One region of the Lysinibacillus phoenicis genome, then DNA from elsewhere that is predicted to be linked to it. Evidence: riboswitches for the same ligand, from Rfam matches in the RefSeq annotation. Region 1 holds a riboswitch; each other region holds the start of a gene.
What was found. Region 1 has a riboswitch for lysine ahead of ABC382_RS04040 (transporter substrate-binding domain-containing protein). Riboswitches for the same ligand answer to the same signal wherever they lie in the genome.
Positions count from the first base shown of each region.

Region 2: linked by a shared signal. The riboswitch ahead of ABC382_RS22045 (aspartate kinase) and the one ahead of ABC382_RS04040 (transporter substrate-binding domain-containing protein) in region 1 are both predicted to bind lysine.
Region 3: linked by a shared signal. The riboswitch ahead of ABC382_RS14090 (amino acid permease) and the one ahead of ABC382_RS04040 (transporter substrate-binding domain-containing protein) in region 1 are both predicted to bind lysine.

Region 1 is NZ_JBDFMP010000002.1:562,412-566,668, forward strand. It holds gene ABC382_RS04030 (amino acid ABC transporter ATP-binding protein) at 1-470, opposite strand, end outside; gene ABC382_RS04035 (amino acid ABC transporter permease) at 483-1,208, opposite strand; gene ABC382_RS04040 (transporter substrate-binding domain-containing protein) at 1,379-2,236, opposite strand; lysine riboswitch at 2,356-2,542, opposite strand; gene odhB (2-oxoglutarate dehydrogenase complex dihydrolipoyllysine-residue succinyltransferase) at 2,884-4,137, opposite strand; gene ABC382_RS04050 (2-oxoglutarate dehydrogenase E1 component) at 4,227-4,257, opposite strand, start outside.
Region 2 is NZ_JBDFMP010000002.1:4,112,864-4,117,120, reverse strand. It holds gene ABC382_RS22050 (YslB family protein) at 255-689, shown strand; gene ABC382_RS22045 (aspartate kinase) at 780-2,006, opposite strand; lysine riboswitch at 2,141-2,319, opposite strand; gene uvrC (excinuclease ABC subunit UvrC) at 2,425-4,215, opposite strand.
Region 3 is NZ_JBDFMP010000002.1:2,542,732-2,546,988, forward strand. It holds gene ABC382_RS14085 (response regulator transcription factor) at 1-222, opposite strand, end outside; gene ABC382_RS14090 (amino acid permease) at 386-1,849, opposite strand; lysine riboswitch at 1,932-2,108, opposite strand; gene ABC382_RS14095 (CynX/NimT family MFS transporter) at 2,286-3,494, shown strand; gene ABC382_RS14100 (TraB/GumN family protein) at 3,546-4,076, opposite strand; gene ABC382_RS14105 (nitric oxide synthase oxygenase) at 4,150-4,257, opposite strand, start outside.

The sequences.
Region 1 (4,257 bases):
GGATTCATAGACAGTGCTCGAGCAATTGCTACACGTTGCTTTTGTCCGCCTGAAAGCTGACGTGGCTTAGCGTTTACATATTGATCCATACCTACGATCTTCAAATATTTCAGCGCTGTTTCTTCCGCTTCTTTCTTCGAGCGCTTAAGTACTTTGATTTGGCCGACTGTGCAATTACTTAACACATTATGATTATTAAATAAATTGAACTGCTGGAATACCATTCCTAGATGGGTACGATATTCTTGGATATTGTGCTTTTCATCTAGGATGTCTTCTCCCTGATAAATTATTTGCCCGCCACTTGGTGTTTCTAATAAATTTATGCAACGAAGTAGTGTAGACTTACCAGAACCAGAGGAACCAATTAAACAAACAACCTCGCCTTTTTCCACTTGGAAATTCACATCTTTTAACACTTGGTTACGTCCAAATGATTTACTTAAATGTTCGATTTTAATGACTGCCATTTGTGCGTCCCCCTATACTGCTTCTTTTTGTTCTTTTTGATAGGCATCCGGTCCATCCAAACGTTTTTCAACATATAGAAGGATGCGAGATGCGGTAAATGTCATAATGAAATAAAGAACACATGCGACAAAGAACGATTCAAAATAACGGAAGTTGTTACCTGAAATTGATTTTGTTTGGAAGAATAACTCTGTTACGCCGATGACATTTAATACGGCTGTATCTTTAATATTCATAATTAGTTGGTTACCTGTTGCTGGTAAAACGTTACGTGCTACTTGCGGCAGGACTACGTGAAGCATGATTTGGAAGTGATTCATCCCAATCGCTGATGCTGCCTCGTATTGACCATTATCAATCGATACAATCCCACCACGCACAATCTCTGCCATGTATGCCCCTGTATTAAGAGAAACGACTAAAATACCTGCTGTGATAAAATGCATGTCAATTCCAAACGCGATATCTAATCCGTAGTAGACAACCATAGCCTGTACAATCATTGGTGTACCACGGAAAAATTCAACATAGCATGTTAGGATAAAATTAATAAGCTTCAGGCTATAAAATTTTATTCCTTTTTTACGAACTGGAATCGTATGCATAATTCCGATGAAAAATCCGATGAATGCACCAATAATTGTACTAATAATCGAAATCAGTAACGTATAATACGCACCTCGTAAAAACATTTGCCAGTTGTTTTCAATAATTGAAATTATCCATTCAAGACTCATGATGTTCCTCCTTACAATGTCATGTTGCTTGCTTATCTTTTTCGTGTCCTAGCTCTTTCTACCATTCTATGATTTGTCACGCTAGGACATTATCATTATGTAGAGAGGTTCTCATTTTGATAATGATGAAATGATCATGCACGGACCAGCAACTAGTCCGTGCCTTGTCATTATTGTGCTGCTGGTTGATTCTTAATCGCTTCCTCCATAATGGCTTGACGATCGTCTTCTGTAATACCTTTTAATATTTCGTTAATTTTTTCACGATTTGCATCTTCTTTGCGTAAACCTACAGCAATTGAAGTGTTAGAAAGATCTGTATCAAAGCCTTCTTCAAATGCAACATATGTGAACTTATCGTTCGCTGCTGCAGCGGAAATTCCTTCTGGACGTTCTGCTACATAACCATCAATTTTGCCAGCCTCTAAAGCAACACGCATTGCCGGGAAGCTTTCCATAGCAGTTTGTTTGTCTACACCTTTAATTTGATCAATAACTGTGTAGTTCGATGTATTTAATTGGGATGTAATTTTTGCACCAGAGAAATCTTGAATTGATTTTGCCCCTTCATATTTGCTACCCTTTTTAATCACCATTACGAAATCCGACGTGTAGTAGTTTTCAGTAAAGTCGATTGTTTTCTTACGTTCTTCTGTTGGTGACATACCCGCAATGATTGCATCAATTTTGTTTGATTGTAGCGCTGGTACTAAGCCGTCCCATTCCATTTTTACGATAACTAGCTCTTTGCCTAAGCCTTCAGCGATTTTTTTCGCCATTTGTACATCATAGCCGCCTGCATACTCTGCATTATCAGCAATTTTTACCGCGCCATTAGCATCGTCCTGCTGTGTCCAGTTGAATGGTGGGTAGCCAGCCTCCATTCCAATGCGGAATTCACCGCCGCCTTCTTCCTTGTCCGCGCCAGCATCACCTGAACCGCCGTCTTTTTTGTCGCTAGTGCCACATGCAGCTAGCACAATTGCTGTCATGATAGAGATCATTACTAACAACCATTTTCTTTTCATGAAAAACTCCCCTTTTCTGTAAAAAAATAAGACAACTGTACTAAAAAAGACCTAAGTTTATTGAACTTAGGTCTTACCTTTTATGACAGTTGCCCAAATCCTCACTATTATTTCCATATTTCCGAGATAGCACAACCTAGTAAACCTGGAAATCAATTTACTAGGACAGTCCTGCACTTATTCACTGCAGACCCAGCATAAAAGTACGAGCTCCTTTTATACTTCGGCGATATTTCCTTCTTCATTGCGTCTTCGCTTGCTTGTACTCAACAATGAACTAATAAATACCGCGCCTCTACCTCACTGGTAACATTCGTGAGGTTTGTTTATTTAATTGATATTTAGATACTACTATAAAACTAATATGTTCGTCAAGACGATTTTAACATTTTTCTGACTAATGACAATATTAGGTTATTATGCGTTCTCTATCCATTTTAAATCATTGAGCTTTCGTCAATATTTCTGAAAATTACAACATATTTTTATTATAGAGTATGTTTTCTATGTGAGAAAAGTTGTGTTTATTTCTTTTTTGCTCCTCTATACGATATAACATTAGTACTCTTTCAAAAATAGAATCGGTCGAAAGATTTCATTATGCACAAAAAAACCCTGCTGAACATTGTTCGCAGGGTTTAATGGTATTATGAATTTAATAATAAATCTTCTGGGTTTTCAATTAATTCTTTAACTGTTTTTAAGAATCCTACTGAATCTTTTCCATCGATGATACGGTGATCGTAAGAAAGTGCTACATACATCATTGGACGGATTTGAACTTCCCCATTTACAGCAACTGGACGGTTAACAATAGAATGCATACCTAAAATACCAGCTTGAGTACCGTTCATAATTGGTGTTGACATTAATGAACCGAATACACCACCGTTTGTGATTGTGAATGATCCACCAGCCATATCATTTAAGCCTAATTTTTTATCACGAGCTTTTGTCGCTAAGTTAGCAATATCTTTTTCGATTTCAGCGAAGTTTTTGCTGTTTGCATCACGTACAACTGGTACTACTAAACCTTCTTCAGTTGATACAGCGATACCGATATCGAAGAAGTTATTTAAATGAATTTCATCGCCAACGATTTGAGCGTTTACGTATGGGTATTTTTTCAGTGCTGCAACAACAGCTTTTGTGAAGAATGACATGAAACCAAGTTTGATGTCGTTTGCTTTCACAAACTCTTCTTGTTTACGTTTACGAAGTGCCATGATGTTTGTCATGTCAATTTCGTTGAATGTTGTTAACATAGCTGTTGATTGTTTAACTTCTAATAAACGTTTTGCAATTGTTTGACGACGACGGCTCATTTTTTCAATTGTTACACGATCAGAATTAGCTGCTGGTGTGAATACAACTGGGCCACCTGTAGTTGCTACTGGTGTAGGTGCTACTGCTGCCGCTGGTGCAGTTCCGTGTGCTGCTACATCTTGTACACGTACGCGACCTTGTGGATCTACTGGAGATACTGCTGCAAGGTCAATACCTTTTTCACGTGCAAGACGACGTGCTGCTGGAGATGCGATAACACGCTCACCAGAAGTTTCTTCTACTACTGGAGCTGCTGCCGCTGGTGCAGGAGCTGCTTGTGGTGCTGCTGGAGCTGGAGCTGCTTCAGCTGGAGCCGCTGCTGGTGCAGGTGCTGCGCCTTCGCCTGCTTCTACTACTGCGATAACTTGACCAACTAGTACAGTATCGCCTTCTTCAGCTAAAATTTGTGTTAATACACCTGCTTCTTCAGAAATGATTTCAGCGTTTACTTTATCTGTTTCAAGTTCAACGATGAATTCACCTTTTTCAACGCGATCGCCCACTTTTTTAACCCACTGTGCGATACTACCTTCTGTAATCGATTCTGCTAATTCAGGGACTTTAATTTCAGCCACTTTCATTTCCTCCTTTGATTAACGTGCTTACGCACATAGAAGGGCTACCGCTTAAGGGCAAGTAGCCCGGTTTCAATATTTATATGTGATTATTTAACCTTTACTGGCTCAGCAACTGCT
Region 2 (4,257 bases), 3.6 Mb from region 1:
TACTTAAAATAGCACAACAAAAGAAGTCATCATTTTGTAAATGATACTTCATTGACTGTGTATTTCATCATGGTACAATATTATGACATGTTTATTGTACTCTCAAGAGCTACGAGCGTCAAGGCAACTCGGAGTTTTTCATAGAGCTTATTAAAGAACTAATATAGTACATGATGCGTCGTTTTTTCTCGAAAAATCTATCATTACTTTATTACCGCCAAATTTTAAGAATATTCTAAGAAAGAAGGATAACAATGTTAAACACTCCATCTCCTACAATCTCATCATTTGGTTATGAGATCATTCGCGATCATATTCTATCTTCTATACTTGGTAAACATGAAGATGATGTCCTTTATTGGGCAGGTAAAGAGCTTGCACGTAAGTTTCCATGTAAAAGTCAAGACGAACTTATCGCATTTTTCGCAGATGCCTGTTGGGGTACATTAGCGTTATTAAAAGAATCAAAGGATGGTCGCATTTTCGAATTGACTAATGACCCAGAAATATTACAAATCAAACAACGTAGCTTTAGACTTGAGGCGGGATTTATAGCTGAACAAATTCAATTAGCTAAAGGCTATCTTACAGAATGCTATGAAGAAAAACGAGAAAAGCAACACCATGTCATGTTTACAGTCAAATGGGATGTTAAGGAACGTATTATGAATACCATCCCTACAGAGTAATGAAAAGGATTGCCTCCCTTATATGGGATGACAATCCTTTTTTCTTCCTATCATTTCGAACAATTACATAAAATGCTGTTTCTTCTATTATTATATATAAAGTGCTTGCTCTAAATTAAATTCATCATGTAATGCATTTGCTGCACGGATCATATCATCCTGTGGTACGACAACTGATACTTTTATTTCAGATGTACTAACCATTTTTACGGGAATGTTTTCATGGCGTAATCGATCAAACATACGGGCAGCAACACCAGGATTAGACGCCATACCTGAACCAACAATGGAAACTTTTGCTAACCCTATTTCGAAGTCAGCAAAGCTAAAGCCAAGTGATACTTTGCTATCTTCTAGAACCCGCAATGCTTCCGCAAATTCCTCTTTTAAAATGGAAAAAGATACAGTCGGCTTTAATCCATCAATAATCGCTTGAACAATAATATCTACATTGATCCGATTTTCTGCTAGGATGGTAAACATATCGGCTAATGAACCTTCGCTATAGGCATCATACCCAACTGTTAACCGAATAATATCTGCTTCAAAAGCTACACCGCGAACTACTAAATTTTTCTCCATTTCCACTTCCTCCTTCAATAAAGTACCTACCGACTCTACTGAACTAGAGCGGATGATAACTGGTAATTGAAACTTCTTCGCTAACTCTACTGCCCGTGGATGTATAACATGTGAACCTAAATTGGATAGTTCCAACATTTCATCGTAAGAAATTTCCTGTAGCTTTTGGGCATTTGTAACATAGCGTGGATCGGCTGTATAAACACCATCCACATTGCTATATATATCAACTCTCTCTGCCTCTAAACCTATGGCAAGAGCTACAGCTGTTGTTTCCGCTCCACCCTTTCCAAGAGTTGTTATATTATAATCGTCGTCAACACCCTGTTCTCCAGCAATGACTACAATTTGGCCTTGTTCAAAATGTTCTTCAATACGATGGACATCTATATTGTCTATACGTGCATGTCGATACATACGATCCGTATGAATACCTGCCTGCCATCCAGTTAATGACACTGCCTTATAGCCTGCTTCTTGTAATGCAATAGCAAATAAAGAGCTAGATAATTGAGTACATGTGGACATCACTGCAGCTAATTCTCGCTTTGACACATCGTCAGTGAAACGCTTCACCATCATCTTTACGTCTTTTGCAGTTTGTCCCATTGCCGCTACTACCACTACTACATCAAACCCTTTATCCTTCTCAGCAATAGCTTTTCGAGCCATTTCTTGGATGTGGCCCGTTGATTCTAATGTAGCTCCTCCAAACTTCATCACAATTCTAGCCATTTTTTTGTTCCCCTTTCCAGTCTGCGTATTTCACTTAACTTCGAAGTGTAAAAACAGTCTCTAGAAAACTAAAAAAGCAACTTCCACATAACGTGAAAGCTGCTTATAACATGTACAATAATCGTAACTTGCGCATGTGTGATAGCTCTCCGAAACGTTTAGAATCGACAGTCTTACATTTCTTAAATGCAAAACCAGTACAACAAAGGAAACAACAATGCTGTACTTCGGCAAGCTCCCCTTTCACACAATGTCTCTGGACTTGTTCATCCTCCATTGTGCTATTCTTGAATCTTGCACCTCTATCATCACCTTAAAAGTGAAGTATTAAATTTATTAGCCCTGGCGTCCACTAACTAGCCGTCCAAAGGGCTGTTTAACATTGAACAACAATGTTATTTACAACCTTAGCACATGTCTATTCCTTTGACAACGATTCTTGCTGAAAATAGGAGTAAATTTGGCTTGCTAACTTAGCAGGCATCCCAGCCTCCTGTAAAGCTAGTTCGCTCGCCTCTCGAATTTTTTTGACTGACCCAAAATGTTTAAGCAACTGTTGCTTACGTTTAGGTCCTATCCCTTCGATTTGATCAAGGACAGATTGAATAGCATGCTTCTCATGCTGTTGACGCAAGAACGTAATAGCAAAGCGATGGACTTCATCTTGAATTCGTTGTAACAAATAAAAACCATCACTTGTACGCTTTAAGGCGATCACTTCTGGCGGATCACCAAACAATAGCTGCGATGTATTATGCTTGTCATCCTTTGCTAAACCCGCAATTGGTATAACAAGCCCTAGTTCATCTTCTAATACTTCACGAGCTACTTCCATTTGCCCTTTTCCTCCATCAATGAGGACTAAATCTGGTAATGGTAAACCCTCTTTTAAAACCCTCGTATAACGACGACGGATGACCTCCTGCATAGCGCCATAATCATCATGCTTGGCTGCTGAACGCGTTTTGTACTTACGATATTCCTTTCTTGCAGGCTTTCCATCAATGAAAACAACCATAGCAGAGACGGCATCCGTGCCATGCATATGACTATTATCAAAAGCTTCGATTCGTAATGGCGTCGTTATACCCATTGCCTCACCAAGAACCTCACAAGCACCAATTGTACGTTCTTCTTGTCGTTCAATCAGCTGGAATTTAGCTGCCACAGCTATTTCAGCATTTTTGGTTGCTAAATCTACCAATTCCTTTTTCTGTCCTCGTTTTGGTGTGAGTACTTTGATCTCTAATAATTCCGTTAAAATGGCTGCATCAATGGCTTGTGGAATAAAAACTTCTTTTGGCTTTATATGCTCTGGTTTCTCATAGAAACGCCCAACAAATGTTAAAAATTCTTCTTCAGCATCTTGATAGATCGGGAAAATGGAGACATCACGTTCTATTAATTTACCTTGTCGGACAAAAAATACTTGTACACACATCCATCCTTTTTCAACAGCATAGCCAAATACATCACGGTTTGTTGTATCACTTGATACAATTTTTTGTTTTTGCATAACTGTATCAATGTGTGCAATTTGGTCTCGAAACTCCTTCGCACGTTCAAATTCCAAATTTTCAGCAGCTGCAAGCATTTTAGTTTCCAGCTCCTTTTTAACTGCCTCAACACCACCATTTAAAAACTTTGTCATATCCTCAATCATTTCTTGATAAGTTTGACCATCAATTTCCTTTACACAGGGAGCCAAGCATTGACCCATATGATAGTACAAACAAACTTTTGAAGGTAATTGTACACATTTGCGTAGCGGATATAATCGATCTAATAGCTTTTTCGTTTCACTTGCCGCATATGCATTAGGATAGGGGCCAAAATATTTAGCCTTATCCTTTTTAACCTTTCGTGTTGTAATAAGACGCGGATGTTTTTCGTTGGTAATTTTTAAATATGGATATGTCTTATCATCCGTTAGCATGACATTGTATTTTGGATCATGTAATTTAATGAGATTCAGCTCTAAAATAAGTGCTTCAATATTGGATGATGTCACGATATACTCAAAATCTTCTATTTCACTTACAAGTCTTTGTGTTTTCCCCTCATGTGTACCTGTAAAGTAAGAACGCACACGATTTTTCAGTACTTTCGCTTTACCGACATAAATAATTGTCCCCTGTCGATCTTTCATCAAATAGCAGCCAGGCTGATCGGGTAAAATATCCAGTTTACGCTTAATTAAATCGTTCATTACCTACCTGCCCCCCTAAGTAAAATTTCCTCTCTATATTAT
Region 3 (4,257 bases), 2.0 Mb from region 1:
AAGCGCTGCTTGTTCTCGAATTATTTTTAGTACTTCTAATCCATTAAGTTTAGGAATCATAATATCTAAGATAACTAAATCAAATGAATGGTTTAAACAATACTGTAATGCCTCTTCTCCATTCTTTGCAGTTGTAACACCGAAGCCTTCCAATAGTAAAAAGTTTTCTACCATTTCACGAATAGCCTCATCATCTTCAACTAGTAAAATATGTTTTTGCATTTTCATGCACCTCTTCCTAACTAAAAAGCCATTAGTATGACTTTCCACATCTATAGTATATTACCATATATATGATATAGATTAAGAAATAAATTTAACGCCCAAATATAAAAAAGCCGTCCTATCAACCGTCATACAACGGTATACAGAACAGCTTTTCTATTTAATCCTCCACTTTTAAATCACACTCATTAAGTGGAAGCATTTTTGTTTTATGTTTAATTTTATAGCCTAACCATAATAGTAAGAAAAATGGAATTCCAATATAAGAAACTAGAATACCGTACCAATCGATTTTGTCTCCTGTAAAGGCTGTGTAATTTTGTCCAATGACCACAATCATACAAACTGTAAAGGCGAATAGTGGTCCGAATGGATACAATTTTGCTTTATAAGGTAATAGCTTTGGATCTAAGCCCTGTGCGTCGAATGCACGACGGAAACGATAATGACTAAATGCAATGCCAAGCCATGCAATAAAGCCAGACATTCCAGAGGCATTTAATAGCCAGATATACACCACACCGTCACCGAAAAATGACGCTAAAAATGCTAAACAGCCTACAGCTAATGTTGCTAGTAGCGCGTAAATTGGAATACCACGGCGACTAAGCTTTGTAAAGATTTTAGGCGCATGACCATCCACCGCTAATTGCCATAACATACGAGATGATGCATAGAGCCCTGAGTTACCTGCTGATAGCATAGCCGTTAAAATAATAGCGTTCATTAACGACGCAGCAAAGGCGATACCTAAGCGATCAAACACTAATGTAAATGGTGATACTGCAATATCTTCTGATAATAAGCGCTCATCTGTGAAAGGAATCAGCATTCCTATTGCACCAATTGCTAAAATATAGAATAAAAGAATACGCCAGAATACGGATTTTACAGCTTTCGGAATATTTTTACCTGGATCATCAGTTTCACCAGCTGTTATACCTAGAAGCTCTGTTCCTTGGAATGAAAACCCTGCAGCCAGGAAAATACCAAAGGTAGCAAGGAAGCCCCCATGGAATGGCCCATCACTAATAAAGAAATTTGTGAAGCCTACAGGTGCCTGACCACCTAAAATACCAAAAATCATTAATAAACTAATAATAATAAAAACAATGACCGTTGCTACTTTAATCATAGCAAACCAATATTCACTTTCACCATAGCTCTTTACAGAAAGTAAATTAAACGTTAGCACAACAGCAATAAATAATACTGTCCAAAGTGCTGATGAGCTATCTGGGAACCAATATTTCATTATTAAAGACACTGCTGCAATTTCTGCTGCAATCGTAATTGCCCAGTTATACCAATAGTTCCAACCTAAAGCGAAGCCTAGTGCTGGATCTACGAATTTTGTTGCATACGTACTAAATGAACCTGATGATGGCATATAAGCAGCCATCTCTCCTAAGCTCGTCATTAGGAAGTACACCATAACACCAATTAAGGCATAGGCAAGCAATGCGCCTCCTGGCCCTGCTTGTGCAATGGCACCACCACTAGCTAAAAATAGCCCCGTACCAATTGTACCGCCTAAAGAAATCATTGTAATATGACGGCTTTTTAATTCTTTTTTCAGCTTTGGTTCGTTATGACCGAGCTGATTTACTTTTATTTCACTCACGATATAGCTTCCTTCCTATTTATGAGGCAAAAAAATGCCATCACATGAACAATGTGATGGCTAAGTTAATCCTCAGTTTTTCCTAAATGATAGCTCAACACGTTGTACAAACGTGACAGTTCTGTTCCTTTCGGAGACAGCCCCAGCATGAGGTTTTCAAGTCCCCTCACACTTCGGCAATATTTCCTTTCAGCTAATCTCATCAATGCTTGTCATTTCAATTAGCATACTTATAAATATCGCGACCTCTACCTCAATACAAACATGAGGCATATAATTATTAAATTTATGATGATTATTATACTAACATAAGACCATAGACATTTCAACAACACGGAAAATGTTCTGTATTTTATGAATCTTCTACTATTTTTAATAGTGTGATAAAGTGTTATAGTAGTTCAATTAGAATGGTTAATAACAGGGGGGAGTTATTTTGACTACAAATGATCATTCCGCTAGTTATCCAAGTAAAAAAATTAGCTGGAAAGGAACAACATTACTTTTAGTCTTTGGGGTTATTTTTATTGCCTCTACATTACGAATGCCATTAACTGTTGTTGGTCCAATCATATCCTTTATCCGTGATGATCTTGGTATCTCTAATGTATTAGCAGGCTTTCTAACAACTATTCCATTGCTTGCTTTTGCCATCATATCGCCTTTTGCACCTATCGTAGCACGTAAACTAGGGCTTGAGCTTACTTTATTTTTATCCACTATTCTATTGGCCTTAGGGATAGTTCTACGCTCACTTGGAACAACAGGATTACTTATATTTGGTACTATGCTAATTGGCGTAGCAATATCTTTTGGAAATGTACTCATTCCAGGATTACTAAAATTGAAATTTCCATACCATGTAGGCTTACTGATGGCCTTCTTCACCATGTCCATGAATTTAACTGCTGGCCTTGGCGCAGGTATTAGCTATCCAATAGCTAATTCATCATTAGGCTGGCAAGGGGCTTTGGCCATTGCTCTTGTACTTGTTGTCGTTACGATTTTAATTTGGATACCTCAATTAAAATCAAATAAACCTGAACCAACTACCTCATCTAAAAAGTCAGGTCCACCACTATGGAAATCACCTGTTACGTGGGCCGTCACAGGCGCAATGGGTTTACAGTCTTTATTATTCTACACGACTGCAGCTTGGATTCCAGAAATCTATATTGCCCAAGGATTAGCTCCTGATAAGGCTGGCTGGATGTTTTCTATTATGCAATTCTCTCAAGTTCCAATGGCATTAGCTGTGCCTATTATTGCTAGTAAAATGACTTCACAGCGACCTCTTGTACTGATGTTTACGTCGTTCTATTTAGTAGGCTTTGTTGGTGTTGTAATGGAATGGACAAGCCTTGGAGTACTTTGGATGGTCCTTCTAGGATTAGCAGGTGGTTCTTCATTCGCATTAGCCATGATGTTTTTCACCCTTCGCACCCGTACTGCCTTTGAAGCAGCAGATTTATCAGGCTTTGCACAATCTTTAGGGTATTTATTTGCCGCAATTGGTCCTATTCTTTTTGGCTACTTGCATGATTTATTCGGTGGCTGGGATATTGCTGGCTGGCTTTTTGTAGTTGTGGCAATGGTACTTTTCTTCTGCTCAATGAGAGCTTCTAAAGATGAATATGTCCATTAAATTGGAGCAGATGGGAAATGGCATATGTTTCTCATCTGCTTTTTTATCAACCTATTTATTCAGCTGCTCTAATAACCTTAGCAGTTCCGCAAGACGGTCTGCTGCTTCGTTATTGTGCACTGTAATAGCCGTTAAACTAGGGATAGCCTCTTGTAAGAGTAGATAGCTGAAATAATAATAGCTTAAAAATGCTGTCTGCTCATAGCCCGTCGGCGTTTCTCTTTCCCACTCTTGATCGTCATCCTCTTCATTTTCTGTCCATAAGTAGTTTCTATCTAGCAGCTTCTGCATGGGTTGAACAGTTTGTGTTGGCTCTAAATAATCCACAGTAATCGCCTGAGCAACGGCTAAATAAAGTTCAATTTCTTGTAAGGAGACATCCTCCCTATCTTGGCTACCCAGCTTTTTTAAAAGGATTAACAAAACCCATGGTGTCACCTGCCAAAGTGTACCTTGATGTTCAATTAACTCAGCTAGTTGTCGGTAATTTTCCTCTTCAATCAGCTGCGGAATGGCTGCACCTCTTCCATAAGGTGTGGTCAATTGTTGCCACGGGATATCTGGAATTTGCTGCTCCAACATAGTGGATCACCCTCTTCTTAAAATACAATTAATTGATAAATTTACTGATAGGAAATTGAAGAGTCTTCTATTGTTAATAGCATGGTTTTTGATAAAAATAATTTGGTGTATGATAGACATTTACATAGGGCTTATGGAAAATATGCGTTGTTGCAGGTGAAAGCGGTGGAATTAACCATGT